2 regions of the Thalassorhabdus alkalitolerans genome follow, and region 2 is predicted to be linked to the other one. Evidence: a T-box and tRNA genes for the amino acid it is inferred to sense, from the RefSeq annotation. Region 2 holds a T-box; the other holds one or more tRNA genes.
The links. The T-box of region 2 lies ahead of pheS (phenylalanine--tRNA ligase subunit alpha). A T-box ahead of a tRNA ligase gene usually reads a tRNA of that ligase, here a tRNA-Phe.
Positions count from the first base shown of each region.

Region 1: it encodes a tRNA-Phe, which carries the amino acid that the T-box ahead of pheS (phenylalanine--tRNA ligase subunit alpha) is inferred to sense. The anticodon was not compared.

Region 1 covers NZ_JBHSOZ010000005.1:453,434-463,831, reverse strand. Annotated here, with positions in the region: tRNA gene ACFPU1_RS13240 (tRNA-Asn) at 34-108, shown strand; tRNA gene ACFPU1_RS13235 (tRNA-Ser) at 110-202, shown strand; tRNA gene ACFPU1_RS13230 (tRNA-Glu) at 223-297, shown strand; tRNA gene ACFPU1_RS13225 (tRNA-Val) at 305-380, shown strand; tRNA gene ACFPU1_RS13220 (tRNA-Met) at 397-473, shown strand; tRNA gene ACFPU1_RS13215 (tRNA-Met) at 650-726, shown strand; tRNA gene ACFPU1_RS13210 (tRNA-Asp) at 945-1,020, shown strand; tRNA gene ACFPU1_RS13205 (tRNA-Phe) at 1,026-1,101, shown strand; tRNA gene ACFPU1_RS13200 (tRNA-Thr) at 1,114-1,189, shown strand; tRNA gene ACFPU1_RS13195 (tRNA-Tyr) at 1,318-1,403, shown strand; tRNA gene ACFPU1_RS13190 (tRNA-Trp) at 1,414-1,487, shown strand; tRNA gene ACFPU1_RS13185 (tRNA-His) at 1,504-1,579, shown strand; tRNA gene ACFPU1_RS13180 (tRNA-Gln) at 1,587-1,661, shown strand; tRNA gene ACFPU1_RS13175 (tRNA-Gly) at 1,666-1,740, shown strand; tRNA gene ACFPU1_RS13170 (tRNA-Cys) at 1,787-1,861, shown strand; tRNA gene ACFPU1_RS13165 (tRNA-Leu) at 1,877-1,965, shown strand; tRNA gene ACFPU1_RS13160 (tRNA-Leu) at 1,992-2,076, shown strand; gene ACFPU1_RS13155 (hypothetical protein) at 2,543-2,686, shown strand; gene ACFPU1_RS13150 (hypothetical protein) at 2,745-2,990, shown strand; gene ACFPU1_RS13145 (YfcC family protein) at 3,311-4,747, shown strand; partial or broken gene ACFPU1_RS13140 (L,D-transpeptidase family protein) at 4,913-5,755, opposite strand; gene ACFPU1_RS13135 (L-lactate MFS transporter) at 6,385-7,641, shown strand; gene fdhF (formate dehydrogenase subunit alpha) at 7,710-10,398, shown strand, end outside.
Region 2 covers NZ_JBHSOZ010000003.1:1,042,687-1,053,084, reverse strand. Annotated here, with positions in the region: gene ACFPU1_RS07940 (M42 family metallopeptidase) at 1-815, shown strand, start outside; gene sspI (small acid-soluble spore protein SspI) at 919-1,128, opposite strand; gene ACFPU1_RS07930 (TrmH family RNA methyltransferase) at 1,250-2,005, shown strand; gene ACFPU1_RS07925 (CBS domain-containing protein) at 2,373-2,795, shown strand; T-box leader at 2,958-3,213, shown strand; gene pheS (phenylalanine--tRNA ligase subunit alpha) at 3,279-4,313, shown strand; gene pheT (phenylalanine--tRNA ligase subunit beta) at 4,327-6,747, shown strand; gene zapA (cell division protein ZapA) at 7,058-7,321, shown strand; gene ACFPU1_RS07905 (CvpA family protein) at 7,324-7,863, shown strand; gene polX (DNA polymerase/3'-5' exonuclease PolX) at 7,959-9,695, shown strand; gene ACFPU1_RS07895 (endonuclease MutS2) at 9,753-10,398, shown strand, end outside.

The sequences.
Region 1 (10,398 bases), on a different contig from region 2:
GTGAAAGTAGGACGCTGCCAGGCTTTCCAATATTCCACAGTAGCTCAGTGGTAGAGCTATCGGCTGTTAACCGATCGGTCGCAGGTTCGAATCCTGCCTGTGGAGCCACGGAGAGCTGTCCGAGTGGCCGAAGGAGCACGATTGGAAATCGTGTAGGCGGTTTAAACCCGTCTCGAGGGTTCGAATCCCTCGCTCTCCGCCATTTTGGATATTATATATTGTGGCCCGTTGGTCAAGTGGTTAAGACACCGCCCTTTCACGGCGGTAACACGGGTTCGAATCCCGTACGGGTCACCACTTATTTGGAGGATTAGCTCAGCTGGGAGAGCACCTGCCTTACAAGCAGGGGGTCGGCAGTTCGATCCTGTCATCCTCCACCATATTTTTTTATAATATCGCGGGATAGAGCAGTCTGGTAGCTCGTCGGGCTCATAACCCGGAGGTCGGAGGTTCAAATCCCCCTCCCGCAACCAATTAAGTTTTTGCTGCAACGTTGAGTAAGCGTCAAAGCAAAAAAACATGAGTAGTACTCGAAAGAGTGCAACCAAAATAATTCCCGCTACTACGTCGAGAGACCTCAGCGGCAAGGGAATATCAATAGTACCCGCCAGGGTACAACCAATAATTCTCATATCTATATTTATAATATCGCGGGATAGAGCAGTCTGGTAGCTCGTCGGGCTCATAACCCGGAGGTCGGAGGTTCAAATCCTCCTCCCGCAACCAATTAAGTTTTTGCTACGACGTCGAATAAGCGTCAAAGCAAAAAAACATGAGTAGTACTCGGAAGAGTGCAACCAAAATAATTCCCGCCACTACGTCGAGAGACCTCAGCGGCAAGGGAATATCAGTGGTACCCGCCAGGGTGCAACCAATTAAGTTTTTGCTACGACGTCGAATAAGCGTCAAAGCAAAAAAACATATGAATGCAAACAATTTAATAGGGGCCTGTGGTGTAGCGGTTAACATGCCTGCCTGTCACGCAGGAGATCGCGGGTTCGATCCCCGTCAGGCCCGCCATTTAAGGCTCGATAGCTCAGTCGGTAGAGCAGTGGACTGAAAATCCACGTGTCGGCGGTTCGATTCCGTCTCGAGCCACCACTTTCATAGTAGGCCGGTCTAGCTCAATTGGTAGAGCAACTGACTTGTAATCAGTAGGTTGGGGGTTCAAGTCCTCTGGCCGGCACCATTTTTACTATAAGCATACTGGAAACCAACTGATCGAAGAAATCATAGGTTAGCCAATTATAGTAAATATACCAAGAAATACACTTGACGATAAAGTAAATGTTTTGTAATATATTTATTGTCCCTTTTGGAGGGGTAGCGAAGTTGGCCAAACGCGGCAGACTGTAAATCTGCTCCCTCTGGGTTCGGCGGTTCGAGTCCGTCCCCCTCCACCATCTATTTAATAGGGGTATAGTTTAATGGTAAAACGAAGGTCTCCAAAACCTTTGATGTGGGTTCGATTCCTACTACCCCTGCCATTATCTTACTCATATGGCGGTTGTGGCGAAGTGGTTAACGCACCGGATTGTGGCTCCGGCACTCGTGGGTTCGATTCCCATCAATCGCCCCATAGATTTTGGGCTATAGCCAAGCGGTAAGGCAGCGGATTTTGATTCCGTCATGCGCTGGTTCGAATCCAGCTAGCCCAGCCATGTCGCGGAAGTAGTTCAGTGGTAGAACACCACCTTGCCAAGGTGGGGGTCGCGGGTTCGAATCCCGTCTTCCGCTCCATATTCATATTGTATAGTCCTTGTGCATATAATGAAAACATGCACATGGCGGCATAGCCAAGTGGTAAGGCACGGGTCTGCAAAACCCTTATTCCCCGGTTCGAATCCGGGTGCCGCCTCCAACTTAGGTAACAGCTGCCGGGGTGGTGGAATTGGCAGACACACAGGACTTAAAATCCTGCGGTTGGTTTCAACCGTGCCGGTTCGAGTCCGGCCCTCGGCACCATTTATTTAACTGAATATGTATATTAAGCCGGTGTGGCGGAATTGGCAGACGCGCACGACTCAAAATCGTGTTCCTTATGGAGTGTCGGTTCGACCCCGACCACCGGTACCATACATATTACATAACTCTTTAATTCAAGGCTTCTCACAATAGTGGGAAGTCTTTTTTTGTGTCCCGGCGTGTCTGGCAGCTATGTGGTGAAAGTCCACTTTGGGCTTGGTAATGGGCACCGTTAGCGAATGGGAAGGGTGTTCGGGGCTACCCGGAATCTGAAGAAAACCGGACGTAATCACACGCGGTAACGAACAGAAACAGGATACAAGGCTGAAGCGGAAAGGATGAGTTTGCACAACAAGATAAAATCCTACATTGCCCGAACTCCGCACAGTAAATACCGCACCCACGGGTGGAAAGCGGTCAGACTTACCCGGGGAGGTCTTATCAGGGTTTCTACGAAGGAGAAATTCCTTACAGGGATAACGATGCCAACGATTCAACAGAGACCATAGTAGTCACATACACTTCGTAACGAAGGGTCGAACAATAAGAATCACTGACAAGCTTGGAGGTGTGGAGAATGCAACGAGCAAAGACAACATCGAAAGATGGATGTCTGCGGGAGGGTACACTGGAAGCGAAGAGTAATGCTGGAGTGTGCAGTGTTCTTCGCGGCTGGGTTGCATACCATGGGGGATCCCAGGATGAAGAACTACGTTCATAATATCTCCCAGTGGGTGAGAAGAAGGATCAGACAGTTAATCTGAAAAAGGTGGAAGAAAGTGAAAACCAGATATCGAAGTTTGATCAAGCTGAAAGTTCCCAGAGATAAGGCATGGGAATGGGCTAATACCCGCAAGGGCTACTGGAGAATATCAAAGTCCTTTATTCTACATTGTGCTATCACAAAAGAAGCCCTGCAAGAAGCAGGACTTCTAAACATGGAAGCTTTCTATAAGAAAATGCATGATGGCATCACTCAACTTATTGAACCGCCGTATACGAGATCCGTATTTACGGTGGTGTGATAGGATAGAGAGGCAAATCCTCCTCCTACTGTTTCATTTGACTCCATTTTAAACGTTTCAAAGTGAATCATTAAGTGTAGCAAGTGGATGGTAACTGGTATAACACCCCATAACTAAAATGAGAATATATAAATTTTTATGTGAGGAAATCTAACATCTGGAGACCCTGAAAAATAGGCAAATGTGTATTTTTATATATAATTATTCTAAAAAATATCAAATGTTTTGTTTAAAGTGTACAATGACTTTCGTTTTCCTCCCCAGTATTATGAACACTAATCAAGGACAACAACTTTGGAATTCTACTGGGGGATATAGAAATGAATACAGAAAGTGAAACAAAAAGTGAAACAAAAAGTGAAACAAAAAGAAAAAAGTTTCAGATGCCGCACATCTATGTTATATTATTCATTCTTATGGCTCTTGCAGCTATTTCAACACATCTCATTCCCGCTGGTGAGTTTGAACGGATTACTGGACCGGAGGGAAGGGAGTCTATCGATCCAGAATCGTATACTCAGGTAGATGCATCACCTGCTGGTGTTGAGGAATTCATGCTCGCCATACCAAGAGGATTAGTGGAAGCAGGAGAAGTAGTGTTTTTTACTCTTATTATTGGCGGCATGTTTATGGTTCTTCGTAAAACCGGCATTATTGAAATAGGGGTAAACAAGCTGACAACAGCTTTTTCAACGAAAAGTACTGCAGTAATTCCGGTTCTAATGATCGCTTTTGCTGCCGTCTGCGGAGTTATCGGCACACAGGAGCTAAGCTTAGTGTATGTTCCAGTTATTATTCCGCTTTTAATAGCTTTAGGCTATGATTCTATGGTTGCAGCAGCTGTAGCTCTTATAGCAACGACTGCTGGGTTTATGACCGGATTTCTTAATCCAATTAACACGGGGCTTGGACAGCAAATAGCGGAAGTCCCTTTGTATTCAGGCATAGAGCTTCGGCTGATAGCTCTTGTAGTTATCTTAGGAGTGGGAATTATCTATGTCATTCGTTATGCTAAAAAGGTACAAGCCAATCCAGAAAGCAGTCTGGTCTATGAGGAAGATAGAGAAAAACGTGAAACTTACTCAAATCCTGATGAATCAAAAAGTAGAAGATTTACTCCAAGGCAGAAAGCAGCTGGTGTCTTTTTAATTGGCTTTTTTGCCATTCTGATATATGGAGTCATTGCTCAAGGATGGTTCATGCTGGAAATGTCAGGCCTTTTCATTGTTATGGGAATTGTGGTAGGTATGGCAGCCGGTTTAACAGCAGCTCAGGTTTGTGAAGGCTTTAATCAAGGATTTCGCGAGGTATTAGTGGGAGCAATTATCGTTGGAGTCGCCAGATCAGTCGCAGTTGTAATGGAGGACGGCCAGGTGATGGACACGCTCATTTATAACTTAGGAGCAGTGGTAGGTCAATTTCCTGGAACCTTAAGCGCAATGGGGATGTTTATGTCGCAACTGCTGTTTAACTTCCTCGTACCTTCTGGCAGCGGTCAGGCTCTGGTAACGATGCCTATTATGGCTCCTCTTTCTGATATGATTGGGGTGACCAGACAAACTGCTGTACTTGCCTTTCAATTTGGCGACGGCTTAGGAAACATTCTTTTTCCGACATCAGGTTATTTTATGGCTACTCTTGTTCTGGCAGGGGTAAGCTGGCATAAGTGGGTAAAGTTCTATTTTCCTTTATTCTTAATATGGGCCGCGATTGCAGCTGTATTTCTCATTATTGCCCAAGTCATTCAATGGCAGTAACCTTGCGCCCTAGATAGAAAGAAAAGCCTTTTTGATAGAGTTACTAAAAAATCATATTAAAACCCGTTCCTGATTATAAGAACGGGTTTGTTTTTATTTACTATTAATTGCTTTAATAGTCTGCGGACCGGCAACGCCATCGACTTTCAACTTGTTGGCTTTTTGGAAGCTCTTCACTGCCGCTTCTGTGGCAGGACCGAATTTCCCGTCAGCACCTCTTGTGTTAAAGCCAAGACTGGTCAGTTTTTGCTGAAGCTTTTTCACTTCGCTTCCGCTGCTTCCTTTTCTTAGTGTACCGCTTTTAATTTGAGAGGAAGTGGATGGAGACTTATTGACGGTTTTACTCTGGCTTGCTAAAAGGTTTTTCGTCTGAGTGCCTACAACCCCATCGGCTTTCAGCTTATTAGCCTTTTGGAACCTTTTCACAGCATCCTCGGTTCCTTTTCCAAATATGCCATCTGCAGAAACCTTGTAACCTGCAGCACTCAACTGTCGTTGAATTTCTTTTACTGCTTCTCCTTTGCTTCCTCGTTTAAGTGTTCCGCTTGTAGTGCCTCCTGGACTGGAAGGGCTGCTGTTTCCATTTATTTTGTACCCATTATTCTTTGCAATTGTATCAAAAGACTGACTGGATGTAGTAATGACAACAGGAGTGTTTACTTTTACCCGGCTGAAAAGCCATTCCACTTCATTGTTATGCATTCTGACACAGCCTGCGCTTGCATAAGTACCAATGGAAGAGGGATTGTTATTTCCGTGGATGGCATATGTGTTTCCGTTGGTTCCTCTGGCGTTAAGGCCAATCCAGCGCTTTCCTAAAGGGTTTTTTGGATCGCCGCCGGCAATATTGCCTTTATAATACGGGCGGTTCACAATTTTATTGACTACTTTGTGTTTTCCTTCAGGTGTTAAATTAGAACTCCGTCCGGTAGCTACACTGAACGTCCGGACTAATTTGTTGCTTTCATAAAATGCGAGCTGATTCGTTGCTTTGTTAATGACAATCATTTGACCAGTAGATGCTGATGTAGTTGGAACTTGCCACAGTAAAAACAGAAGTCCAACCAGTATGCAGGCGAGAACCTTTTTCAACCTACACCCCTCTTTTCCTATTTAATAACCACACGTCAATGTATGCATAAAGGCAGATAGAATTGTCATTTTACTAAAATAAAATAAAAACTATATAAAGAACAAAAGCATAAAAGTCACAAGGAAGGATTCTTCTGTCATTAAGGGGCGTTCGATTTAGGAAAATGAAGGGATTGATTCATGGTAGCTGCTCCTTTCTAAGGGTGATTCTATCACTTTTGTTCTACAACAAGAACTGAACAAGTTCATTATATGGCACAATATGAGCAACTTCAATGAAAAAAATAAGTTAAAAATCTAGTGGTTTTTGCAAAAAATTACAAGGCGCAGCGGGGATTTTAGCTTATTATGGTTATTAACAAGAAAAAAGAAGAATCCTGAAAGCATGAAACGAGACCCAGCCTCTAATGAAAGGAGGCTGGGTCATTTATATTACATCTATGTTACAAATGAGAGTGGTGCCAGGCACCCTACATTGGGTAATTTTTATGTTTTTGGTTACTCTATGAAGACTTGATAATTCTTTTATGGAAGGAGTTCATGTTATGAAGCAAAAAAACCGGTGGTTGATTGCGTTGTCTGCTGTATTTATACACCTTTCCATTGGATCTATTTATGCGTACAGTGTGTTCCAAACCCCCTTGTATGAGGAACTGGGCTGGGGCGGGGCAACAGTGACGATAGCCTTTACGCTGGCCATCTTTTTCCTTGGCATTTCAGCTGCTTTTTTTGGAAGGTTTGTTGAAAAACGTGGTCCCAGGGTATCGGCCTTTTTAGCAGCTGTTCTATTTGGTGCAGGCTTAATTGGCGCAGGATTTTCCATAGGAATCGGATCGTTATATGGCTTTTATTTTACCTATGGGATCCTTGGGGGGATCGGTCTTGGCATTGGATACATTTCTCCGGTGTCTACTCTGGTGAAATGGTTTCCTGACAGAAGGGGGCTTGCTACAGGGATGGCGGTGTTTGGTTTTGGAGCAGGGTCTTTAATTGCCAGTCCAGTAGCTGCAAGGCTCATTGAAGGAATGGGGGTAGCCAATACTCTGTACCTGTTAGGAGCTGTTTACTTTGTTTTGATGTCTCTGGGCGCATGGTACATTGCCCGGCCTCCAGAGGATTGGATGCCTGCAGCAGCTAAAGAGAAAAAAGACGACGGCGAGGTTGAAAAAAGAGAAGATCTGGCTCAGTTAACAGCTAATGAAGCCATAAAAACAAAACGTTTCTGGCTGCTATGGTGGATGATGCTTATAAATATATCTGCAGGAATCATGTTAATAGCTGTGGCTTCACCTATGGCTCAGGAGTTAGTTGGAATGACGGCTATGGCAGCTGCTACTGTAGTTGGGGTTATGGGGCTCTTTAATGGTGGTGGTCGTATTATTTGGTCTACTCTGTCGGATTATATCGGGAGGCCTAATATATTCTTAATTTTCTTTGGTGTTCAGCTGGTTTCCTTTATGATCCTGCCCATGGTGGGTAATGCTCTTATCTTCCAGATTTTAATGTACCTTATTGTTTCTATATACGGAGGAGGCTTTGCCACACTGCCGGCATTTATAGGTGACATGTTTGGTACAAAACAGCTTGGAGCCATACACGGTTATCTCCTGACTTCATGGGCAGTAGCGGGTGTTGTAGGCCCTATGATTGTTTCATTTATAAGGGAAGCGACAAACGCTTATACTACAACCTTCTATGTCTTTGCTTTTTTAATTGCAACTGCTCTTGGTACAGCCTTTTTGATCAAGCGGGATATTCAAGGAATTCAGAAAGAAAAGCTGAAATTAGCAAATCAGAGCTGATAGCTTTCATTGTATAATGCAAAAAAAACAGGGAAATATTTTACTAAGAAATTGTTGGAAAGCAGGTGATGAGACTGGACAGTCAGACTTTTTCCATACAAATCAACGGTGAAGAGTTTACGGCAAAACCAGGCCAGTCAATCTTTGAGGCAGCAAAGTACGGAGATCTGTATATTCCGGCCATTTGCTCCTCTCAGCCTGATTTAGGCTTTGGAGTTATTGAAACATGTGATACATGTTTTGTTGAAGTAAACGGAGAACTGAAACGTTCCTGTTCGACAGAAGCAGCACCTGGAATGGTGGTTAAAACGGTCTCTGAAAAGGCAAAGGAAGCTCAGGAAGAAGGTATGCAGCGAATCCTTAAAAACCATGAGCTGTATTGCACAGTATGTGATAACAACAATGGTAACTGTGTAGTGCACAATACAGCAGAATATTTAGAAATTGAACACCAAAAGTATGAATTTAAACCAAAACCTTATCCTCCTGATAATTCACATCCTATGTACCGGTATGAGCCTGACCAGTGTATCCTTTGCGGCCTTTGTGTAGAAGCTTGCCAGGACTTACAGGTGAGTGAAGTGCTTAGCATTGACTGGAAGCGGGAAACCCCACGTGTCATTTGGGATAATGACGTTCCCATTGATCAATCGTCTTGTGTGTCGTGTGGTCATTGTGTCACTGTCTGTCCATGTAATGCCTTGATGGAAAAATCAATGCTCGGGGAAGCTGGATATATGACAGGGATGCCAAAGGATGTTCTTGGCCCGCTTATTGAAACAACCAAAGAGGTAGAGCCGGGATATCAAGAGATCTTTACAATGTCAAACATTGAAGCAACGATGCGTGAGGATCGGATAAAGCGCACCAAAACAGTTTGCACCTACTGCGGGGTAGGTTGCAGCTTTGAAGTATGGACGAAGGAAAGAGATATTTTAAAAATTCAGCCTCAGCCTGATGCACCTGTCAACGGTATTTCGACGTGTGTTAAAGGAAAATGGGGATGGGATTTTGTAAACAGTGAAGAGAGGCTTACCAAGCCTTTGATTAGAAAAGAAGGAAAGTTTGTAGAAGCTACCTGGAATGAAGCATTAACGCTCATTGCTTCTAAATTTACTGAACTAAAGGACACGTATGGTCCAGATTCCATGGGGTTCATTGCCTCCTCTAAATGTTCGAATGAAGAAAATTACCTTTTCCAAAAGCTTGCCCGCGGAGTAATGGGCACAAATAATGTAGATAACTGTTCCAGGTACTGTCAGTCCCCGGCGACAGCGGGACTTATGAGGACTGTAGGGTACGGAGGGGATGCAGGAACCATAGAGGATCTTAAGACGACTGACTTAGTCTTTGTAATTGGAGCAAACCCTGCAGAATCACACCCTGTTCTTGCAACGAGGATAAAAAGAGCCCATAAGCTTCATGGGCAGAAATTGATTGTCGCTGATTTAAGAAAACATGAATTAGCTCAGATGGCAGATCAATTTCTCCATCCAGTTCCATCTTCAGATTTAATATGGATCTCTGCGGTGACAAAGTACATCATCGATCAGGGCTGGGCGGATGATGACTTTATCAAGAACAGGGTTAATAATTTTGACGAATACGTCGATTCTTTAGACAAGTATACGTTAGAATATGCTGAACAAGAAACCGGATTAAAGAAAGAGGAGCTTATTGAATTAGCGACTACGATCAATGAGGCTGAAACGATGTGCATATGCTGGGCGATGGGGGTTACACAGCATATTGGAGGCACTGAAACGAGTACAGCCATCTCCAACCTTTTGTTAGTAACCGGAAATTACGGCAAGCCAGGTACAGGGGCTTATCCGTTGCGAGGACATAATAACGTTCAAGGAGCCTGTGATTTTGGGACGATGCCGGCTTGGATGCCAGGTTATGAGCCTGTGGAAAATGAAGAAATAAGAGCAAGGTATGAGAAGGCATGGGGTGTTTCACTGCCTCGAAAACCAGGTTTAAACAACCATCAAATTGTTGAAACCATTCACAGTGGGAAAGTAAAAGGAATGTATTTATTCGGTGAAGAGATGGGTCTGGTTGATGCCAATATTAATCACGTCCATGCCGCTTTTGAAAAGCTTGAGTTCTTTGTAGTCCAGGATGTCTTCTTCTCCAAAACGGCCGAGTTTGCAGATGTTGTTTTGCCTGCTGCTCCCAGCCTTGAGAAGGATGGAACATTTACGAACACAGAACGAAGAATCCAGCGTTTTCATAAAGTTTTTGAACCTCTTGGGGACAGTCAGCCAGACTGGAAAATATTCCAGGCCATTGCTAATCGTTTAGGGGCTAAGTGGAATTATAAGCACCCAAGCGAAATCATGGATGAGGCAGCAAGTCTGGCACCGCTTTTTGCCGGAGTGAGTTATGAGCGGCTTGAGAAATGGAACAGCCAGCTTTGGCCTGTCCAAAAAAGTGGAGAAAGTACACCTCTTTTGTACACTGAGAAATTTCCATTTGCAGACGGGAAAGCGAAGCTCTATCCTGTGGAATGGAGAAAGCCTTATGTGCCGGACGAAAAAGAGTATGATTTACATTTAAATAACGGAAGGTTACTTGAGCATTTTCATGAAGGGAACTTAACGTACAGGTCTAAGAGTATTACTCACAAAGTGCCTCAGCCTTGGCTTGAAGTGTCTCCGGAACTGGCAGAAGAACGCGGAATAAAAACAGGCGCCCTTGTTAAATTAACTTCCCCGTATGGCGAAGTGAAAATAAGAGTCTGGGTGACCGAAC
Region 2 (10,398 bases):
GTGGCTGGTGGGAACAGGTGATGCTTGCTCAACGTGTTACCATCATGACTTCTAAAGGGAATATCTCTGGTGTCATAGGTTCAAAGCCTCCACACATCCTTCCGGCAGATCAGAGAAAGAAACCGGTTGATAAGAAGGACATGTTTATTGATATAGGAGCGACAAGCAAGGAAGAAGCTGAGGAATTTGGAGTGAAACCGGGAGACTCTGTTGTTCCGGTTTGCGATTTTACAGTGTTAAAAAATGAAAAAATGCTTATGGCTAAAGCATGGGATAATAGAATAGGGTGTGCAATTGCGATAGAAGTATTAAAGCAGCTGGAAGGCGAGTCTCATCCAAATGAAGTATATGGAGTAGGGACCGTTCAAGAAGAGGTAGGTCTTCGAGGAGCGCGGACCTCCGCTCATGCTATTAAACCAGACATTGGCTTTGGGGTTGATGTAGGCATTGCTGGCGATACACCAGGGGTAACAGAAAAAGATGCCCTTGCTAAAATGGGGAAGGGCCCCCAGGTGCTCGTTTATGATGCCTCTATGGTATCTCATAAAGGGGTTCGCGACTTTGTCACGGAAACGGCAGACGAACTAGGTATTCCTTATCAATTTGATGTCGTTGCAGCCGGAGGCACAGACTCGGGGGCGATTCATTTAACTGGAGACGGTGTCCCTTCTTTATCGATCACTGTGCCTACTCGATACATCCATACTCATGCCGGCATTTTGCATAGAGATGATTTTGAAAATGCTGTAAAACTCATCGTAGCCGTCATTAAAAAGCTGGATGCAGATAAAGTTAAAGAAATTACTTTTGGCTAAAAAGAAAGAGAACGCACCTGGATATTGAAGGGGGCGTTCTCTTTCTTTTGTGAAACAGTATGAAAAGCTTTACAGCACCATTGAGAAAGCTCCAAGTACTTCCTTACTGCTGCAGACCTTCACTGATCTGCTGAATGACTTGTTCTTTGTCATCCTCGCTTGCCTGGCGCCAATACACTTCAAAGAGCACTCCTAGACCTGGGAGCATTTTTTCTTCCCCGTTTTGAAGTGCATCAGAAATTGTAGCCTCAACTTCCTGTTCGCTGCTTCCAGAAACATTAGCTAAAATTGCTTGACGTAAATTAAAGGACATGTAAGCTTCCTCCCTTTTTTGATAATATTAGATATGTTACTTATTAAAGATAGCCATAGTATTCCTAAATAAAGGGTAAATATGTAATAGAAGAAAAAATTCACATAAGGAGCGGCTTGTTATGAAAAGGATTGAGTCAGCAAAAAATCCAAAGATTAAACACATAAAAAGACTTCATAAACGAAAACAGCGTGAAAAAGATAATCAATTTTTTATAGAGGGTCCCCACTTAGTGGAAGAAGCATTACATTATGAGGCCGCGGTTCAGGAAGTTTTTTTAGAGGAGGAATTTAGTGTTCCTTCCTCCTGGGATTTTAAAGATATACCAGTCACTTTTGTCCCGGAAGCTGTAATGAAAGAGATGAGTGCCACTGAAACGCCTCAAGGCGTAGCTGCGGTTTGCAATATGACGGCGGTCTCCAACTTAACGCTGGAGCAGGGGCGTTACCTTTTTATTGACGGCATTCAGGATCCTGGGAATCTAGGGACAATTATTCGCACAGCAGATGCAGCCGGGTTGACCGCTGTCATTTTGGGAGAGGGGACAGTAGATCTCTATAATGATAAAGTTCTTCGATCTACCCAGGGCTCCGTATTCCACCTTCCAATCGTAAGAGGAGACTTGGAAGACTGGGTAGAGAAATGCAAGAAAAAGAATATTCCGGTGTTTGGAACGGGAATTGAAATGGGGACTACTCACACAGCTATTGAACCTCAGGAAACTTTTGCCCTGCTTATTGGTAATGAAGGAAGCGGAGTTAGTGAATTCCTGCTGGCCAAATCCGATCAGAATTTATATATACCGATTCACGGAAAAGCCGAGTCTTTAAACGCTGCTGTAGCAGCGGGGATTTTACTGTATCACCTGAGGGGGTAGTATTGGCTTTCATTGAGGGGAGAATTATATTTTCAGTGGATTTTTAACATTTTTTGATTTTCGATAAAGGACGCACACTTCCCCCTATAGGGACATGTGCACATCCATTCAAGCTTCCCTACTTTCTTATTCAAGGTGTTTCCCTATGTCCTGGTCACTGTCTCACCTTCCTCGGGAAGAGGAAATCTTCGGCTCATGCTCTTCCCAAAGAATCAAATAAATCAACATTTGCCTGTTTTTTAGTATGGAGGAGAAAGAGAGAGGAGGTAAAATTTCCTATCTTTTGGGAAGGATTGGTTTTTAGTTTTAACTCCTTTTCACTCTGGGAAAGGCATTATTGAAACCATTCCAGAGGAGGCATGTAATCATGAATGTAAGAGAAGTTATGAGTGCCAATGTTGATGTATGCCAAGTGAATGATAATGTAGCTGATGTTGCAAAGAAAATGAAGGAACTGAATGTAGGTTCTATTCCGGTAGTGGACAATAATAAACTTGTAGGGACCATTACCGACCGGGATATCGTTATCCGTTATGTGGCAGAAGATGCACCTTCTTCTCAGGCTGGAGATATCATGAGTTCTGATCTGGTGACGGCTTCACCAGAAATGGATGTTAAAGAAGTAGCACAGCTAATGGAAGAACACAAGATCCGTCGCCTTCCTGTGAAAGAAAATGATGATATCGTGGGTATCATCACATTAGGTGACATAGCTGTTGATGAACAAACGAAAGAACAGGCAAAAGCAGCGCTTGATGATATTATGCAAGGGTCAAAGCGTGATCAATAATTAGATACGGAGTACCAGTGAATGCTGGTGCTCTTTTTTAATGGAATGATTGACCCCGTGGCGGCTGATCATTGAGCTGAGAGAAGTCCTGGATAATTGAATGAAAAGGAAAGCTTGCAATGAAGGCTAAACTTTTCTATAATTGAATCACAATTTAACACCCTAAAGACTGCGATGGAGAGTAGTAGGCAGGAATTTGTTCATACAGGGAGGAAATGTTATAAACTGGAAGCATTTCTATGAACAAGCTGTTGAATTCACTCCAGAGTCGGCGCCGGATGATGAGTTCCTTGAGCTTATTAAGGCAGCATCGGTTTTATACAAACCGTTATCAAAATGAAGCGAACCGTTTACATAAAATAAGCTGAAGCAAACGGTTAAAAAGGGTGGTACCGCGACCGAAACCTTCGTCCCTTTCCAGGGAGGGGGGTTTTTTTGTGGGAAATTATAGTATACGAAATGAGATAAAGGAGGCAAGCAGCCTTGATTGAGCGATTAGAAGAATTAGAAGAAGAAGCATTGCAACAGGTAGAAGAAGCTGCGAGTGTAAAAGAGCTAGAAGCCGTGCGAGTGAAGTATCTTGGGAAAAAAGGTCCTATTACAGAAGTGCTGCGGGGAATGGGAAAGCTCTCAGCAGAGGAACGTCCAAAGGTCGGCCAAAAGGCAAATGAAGTTCGAGAAGCTATACAGGCAAGACTGGAGGAGAGAACAAAAGGACTCGAAGAGAAAGCATTAGAGGAAAAGCTTTCATCAGAGAGCATAGATGTTACTCTTCCTGGGCGCCCGATAAAAAAAGGAGCTCGTCATCCTTTAACAGCAGTGGTTGAAGAGGTTGAGGACATTTTTATTGGCATGGGATTTAAAGTGACAGAGGGTCCGGAAGTAGAAACTGATTATTATAACTTTGAAAAGTTAAATCTCCCGAAAGATCACCCGGCTCGTGACATGCAGGACTCATTTTATATTACACCGGATTTGCTGCTGCGAACCCAAACTTCTCCGGTACAGGCAAGAACAATGGAAAAGCATGAGGGCAAAGGTCCTGTTAAGATCGTTTGCCCGGGTAAGGTCTACCGCCGAGATGATGATGATGCCACTCATTCTCACCAGTTTATGCAAATCGAAGGATTGTACGTCGATAAAGATGTAAAGATGAGTGACCTTAAAGGGGTATTAGAGACATTTGTAAAGAAGTATTTCGGTCCAGACCGCAGTATCAGGCTTCGCCCTAGTTTCTTTCCATTCACAGAACCATCTGTAGAAGTAGACGTCTCTTGCGGTTTGTGCCAGGGACAAGGATGCCGGGTTTGTAAGCATTCAGGATGGATTGAAGTGTTAGGAGCCGGAATGGTTCATCCACGAGTGTTAGAAATGAGTGGGTTTGATCCAGAGGAGTACAGTGGCTTTGCATTTGGAATGGGTGTAGAACGATTTGCTCTTCTTCGCTATGGAATTGATGACATCAGACATTTTTATACAAACGATTTACGGTTTTTAGAACAGTTCAAACGCTCATAAGGAGGAAATAGGCATGTTAGTCTCATATCGCTGGTTACAGGATTATATAGATCTATCTGATATGACTCCGTCTGAAGTCGCTGAAAAGCTGACAAGAGGCGGGGTAGAAGTAGATATTCTTCATGAATTAAACCAAGGAGTTGAAAACGTAGTTATAGGTAGTGTGACTTCTTGTGAACAACATCCAAATGCTGATAAACTAAATCTTTGTCAGGTTAAAATTGGGGAAGAAGTTTCTCAAATTGTGTGCGGGGCTCCTAACGTGGCTGCAGGACAAAAGGTGGCCGTTGCAAAACCAGGCGCTAAACTGCCTGGAGGAGTAAAAATAAAACGAACAAAGCTTAGAGGCGAATCATCAGAAGGAATGATCTGTTCCTTGCAGGAGCTTGGTGTAGAACCAAAATTAGTGGCAAAAGAGTTTGCTGACGGTATTTTTGTTTTTCCTCAGGAGGTCGAAGAGGGTGCTGATGCTCTTGAGGCATTGAGCCTGAATGATACTGTGCTGGAGCTTGATTTAACACCTAACCGTGCTGATTGTCTAAGCATGATCGGTGTAGCTTATGAGATGGCTGCCCTGTTAGACCGTCAAGTGAAATTGCCGGATACCACCCATCATGAAGATGAAGAGAAGACTTCAAACTTCGTGTCAGTTGAAGTGGAAAATGGTGAGGATAATCCATACTATGGTGCTAAAGTGATTAAGGATGTAACCATTTCCCCTTCTCCCCTTTGGCTTCAAAACCGTCTGGTTGCTGCTGGAATCAGACCGATTAATAATGTAGTGGACATTACTAACTTTGTGCTATTAGAATATGGTCAGCCCCTACACGCTTTTGATTATGACCGTTTTGGTTCTTCTGAGATTGTTGTACGCCGGGCCAAAGAAGGAGAGAAAATAACCACTCTTGATGAGGAAGAAAGAACATTATCGCCGGATCATTTAGTTATTACAAATGGCAAGGAAGCCACGGCTTTAGCTGGGGTGATGGGAGGAGCTTTTTCAGAGGTGACAAGTGAGACAAAGACTGTCCTTCTGGAAGCCGCGTACTTTAACCCATCTTTAGTTCGAAAAGCTTCAAGGGATCATAGTCTTCGGAGTGAATCGAGCAGCAGATTTGAAAAAGGAATTGACCTATTCCGGGTAGAGCAGGCAGCAGAAAGAGCAGCAAAGCTTATGGAAGACCTTGCAGGCGGCAAAGTCCTTGAAGGGACAGTAGAGAAAGATAGCCGTGACAAATCAAAGCCTGTGATTACTACTACAGTTACTCGTATAAACAGTCTTTTAGGAATGGAACTGTCTCAAAGTGATATGATTGATATTTTCAGACGCCTTCGCCTTGATGTTACCGAACAAGAGCATTCTCTTGAAGTCAGCATTCCATCAAGACGGCCTGATTTGAGAATTGAAGAGGATCTAGTGGAGGAAGTCGCACGTTTGTATGGTTATGACTATATCCCAACAACATTGCCGGCAGGAGCCACGACACCCGGTTCCCTTACCGACTATCAGGCAAAAAGAAGACAGATCCGCAGATATTTGGAAAGCAGCGGACTTCATGAAACGATTAATTATTCATTAACAAGTCCTGAAAAAGTGAACAGGTTTGCGACTGAAAAAACAGAGCATACTGTAAACGTTTCAATGCCTATGAGTGAAGAACGAAGTGTAATGAGAACAAGCCTCCTCCCTCATATAATAGATGCTATTCAGTATAATCATAATCGGCAGCTTCATAACGCTGCTATCTTTGAGGTAGGTTCTATTTTCCTGACTGATCAGAAACAGCTGGCAGAACAGCCTGAAGAAAAGGAGATGCTCGCTGGTGCAATTACTGGTCTGTGGGAAACTCATATGTGGCAGGGAGAGAAGAAGGAAGTTGACTTTTATGTTCTTAAAGGCATACTGGAAGGTATGTTCGAAGAACTGGGCCTGGAAAATGAAATATCATTCAAGCCGCTGAAACTGGAAGATATGCATCCAGGAAGAACAGCAGAAATACTGCTTGGTGGAGAGCATGCAGGTTTCATAGGGCAAGTTCATCCTTCACTCAAAAAACTGTACGATATAAAAGAAACGTACGTTTTCCAGGTAAATCTCCAATTTATTCTTTCTTTTAAAGGCGAAAACCTTCGTTATCAAACGCTTCCTCGCTATCCTTCGATAGGAAGAGATATCGCCCTGGTCCTTAATGAGGATATACCTGCTGGTGAAGTGAAAGCAGTTATTAGAAAAGCTGGAGGTTCTCTCCTGCGAAAGGTAAATCTTTTTGATTTGTATCAAGGCGAGCATATGGAAGAAGGAAAGAAATCTCTTGCCTTTTCACTGCTCTACCTTGATCCTGAACGGACATTGACTGATGAAGAAGTAACAAAGGTACATGAACATGTCCTTGAAGAATTAAAAAGTAACGTAGGCGCTGTGTTAAGAGCATAAGAATCATAAGTGAAAAAGCTTCCTCCTTTGATTGGAGGAAGCTTTTTTTATTGTTTCTGCAGTCATACTTGACGAAAGAAAGGATTTAAGAGATGGATGTCGAAAAAGAGTAAAAATGGAGTAATTTTGTCTTAGTGAACTTTTACCCTATGGTAAAATAATAGATAAGTGAAGATGATAATGATTTAACATGTACTAAGCAGGGAAATACATCTCTTAGCACGTGACGGAAAGGAGAATAATTTTCATCCTTTCTTTTATTCTGTTATGATAAAAGCTAGGGATTTTGGAGAGAATAGGGGGCTTATCGGTGTCTGAAGGAAATAAAAAACAAAGAACAACAGTTAGTATATATGGCCAGCAATATACCATTGTCGGCAAAGAATCATCAAGCCACGTAGTACGTGTTGCAGAATACGTGGATCATAAGATGAGAGAAATAAAGAACAGCAATCCCTACTTAGATACGACAAAGCTTGCGGTACTCACTTCCATAAATTTAGTTGATGAGCATTTAAAGCTCTTAGAGAAACTAAAAGAGTATGAAAATGAAGAGAATGAAAAGGATCGATAATTATGCTTAGTTTGTTAATTATATTATTTTTGTTTATGAGCTTTTTGATAGGTCTCCGGCGTGGATTCGTGCTGCAGCTGGTTCACCTTGTCAGTATATTTATTTCTTTCTTTGTTGCTTATATTTTTTATAGAGATGTTGCTGAATTCCTAAGACTGTGGCTTCCTTATCCGCACTTCTCTACTGATAACGGTACTGTAGCCATGTTGATCTCATCTTTTGACTTTGAATCAGTCTATTATGCAGGGATCTCTTTCGTTTTGCTTTTTTTTATCACCAAGATTCTTTTACAAATCATAGGCTCCATGCTTGATTTTGTCTCTCACATCCCTATTCTTCGCACCTTTAATCGCTGGCTTGGGGGCATTCTTGGTCTGTTGGAAACATACTTGATTATTTTTATTCTTTTAATTGCCGCAGCACTGCTGCCTGTTGATTTTATTCAGGAAAGTATCGCTAATTCTTCCATGGCCAGATTAATGGTTGAAAATACACCTGTACTGTCTGATTGGCTGCAAAATTTATGGTCTCAGGGTATATAGATAACAATGCTTCTCTCGCAGGTGAGAAGCTTTTTCATGTATTAAGATAGCAAGATGATGCATGATAGATCAAGATTATGAGAAGAGAAAAGGGGATCAGGATGAATAAAAAGGAAATGATTCAGCTTTTGGAAAAAATAGCTGTTTATATGGAAATCAAGGGTGAAAATCCATTTAAAGTATCCGCTTACCGGAAAGCTGCCGGAGCTCTTGAAAAAGATGAACGGACACTTGATGAAATTCACGATCCTTCTGAACTGTCCGGCATCGGCAAAGGGACGGCTTCTGTTATTGAAGAATTAAGAGAAACAGGCACCTCGGAGCTTTTAGAAGAGCTGAAAAAAGATATACCAGAAGGACTTCTTGCTTTGTTAAAGCTTCCAGGTCTTGGTGGGAAAAAGATTGGACGGCTTTATCAAGAACTTGGTGTGGTAGATGTGCAGACATTAAAAGCAGCGTGTGAGGAAGAAAAGGTGCAAAAGCTTTCCGGGTTTGGTGCGAAATCTGAGGAAAAAATACTGGCTACGATTGAAGAAATCGGCTCTAGACCGGAGAGGCTTCCTCTGGCATATATGATGGAAATCGCGGACTGGGTGGACGCAAGGCTGGAAGACCTAAAAGGCATAATTAGATATGAAAGAGCAGGGAGTCTTCGGCGTATAGAAGAAACTGTCAAGGATCTTGATTACATTATTGCAGTAGAAGATGCAGAAGAGGTAAGAAGACAGCTTGTAGCAATGGAGAGCGTAACCAATATTATTGCTGATGGGACCTCAAAGGTTTCTTTGGAAGTTTCATTTGATTTTACCGTAGGAATTGACTTTCGCTTAGTAAAGGATGAAGAATTTGCCACCACCCTTCATCATTTTACAGGATCAAAAGAACACAACGTTCTTATGAGGCAGCTCGCGAAAGCACAGGGAGAGAAAGTGAGTGAGTATGGAGTTGAATCTCTGGATTCGGGCAAAGTGAAAACCTTTGCTTCAGAAAAAGAATTTTATAAGCATTTTAACCTGCATTATATCCCTCCCGAAGCGAGAAGCGGCCTTCATGAAACAGAAATTTTTAAAGAACCAAAGGAATTACTTCAAATAAATGACATACGCGCTGACCTTCATATGCATACAACGTGGAGCGACGGTGGTTATTCTGTAAAGGAAATGGCTGAGGCAGCCCGTGAAAGAGGTTATGAATATATTGCGATTACCGATCACTCTAAATTTCTTCAGGTTGCTAATGGCCTGAATGAAGATCGATTGAAAAGGCAGCAAGAAGAAATTCAACGTGTTAACGAAGCGATGGATGATATCACGATTTTTTCTGGAATTGAAATGGATATTCGACCCGATGGTACTTTGGACTTTGAGGACGAGACATTAATGGAGCTTGATTTTGTCATTGCTTCCATTCATTCCTCTTTTTCTCAAAAAAGAGAAACGATTATGAAAAGGCTGGAAACTGCTTTAACAAATCCTTACGTAAATCTGATTGCTCATCCTACGGGAAGGTTGATCGGACGCCGTGAAGGTTATGATGTAGATGTAGAACAGTTAATTGAAAAAGCTGCCAAGACAGGAACAGCCTTAGAATTGAATGCGAATCCTCACAGGCTGGACTTGTCTGCTAAGTGGCTGAAATTGGCGGCTGAAAAGGGAGCTGTCATTTCTATCAATACGGATTCCCACCAAACCAGCACCTTTAAATTTATGGAGGTTGGAACAGGGTTTGCACGTAAGGCCATGCTGACAAAAGATCAAGTTCTGAACACCTGGTCAAAAGATGACTTTCTATCGTTTGTAAATAAAAAGCAAAACAACTCAGGAGAGAAGTAAAAGAATGACAAGTAAAGAAAACAAATGTGTGAAATGCTGGAAAAGGAGGAGGCTTTTTTGTTAGAAAGAGTGCTGCGTGTATTAGAATATGACAAAATGAAACAACAGCTTAAAGCCCATATTGCTTCTTCCCTTGGAAGAAAAAAAGCAGAGGAACTACAGCCTTTAACGGATCTTGAAACCGTGAAGAAAGAACAAAAGCGAACGTATGAAGGTACAAAAGTTCTTCGTTTAAAGGGACAGGCTCCTCTTGGAGGGATCCATGATATCCAGCCACAAATTAAGCGTGCAAGCATTGGTGGTATGCTCAACGCTGAAGAGTTACGGGATGTAGCAGATACTATCTATGGCGGCAGACGCTTGCGCACATTCATTCAAAACATGGTTGAAGAGGAAGTGTCTTTACCTTTATTAGATGAGTTAACAAGCGCCATCATTCCATTAACAGAGGTTGAAAAAAGCATTAAACAGTGTATTGATGAGCATTCTGAGGTTCTTGATTCTGCAAGTGATTCTTTGAGAAATATAAGACAAAATATCAGAAGTCATGAATCTTCGGTGCGATCAAAGCTGGATCAAATTATCCGGTCTTCCAGCAATCAAAAGAAACTATCTGACACGATAGTGACGATAAGAAATGACCGGTATGTGATTCCAGTAAAGCAAGAATACAGAGGGGCTTTTGGAGGAATCGTTCACGACC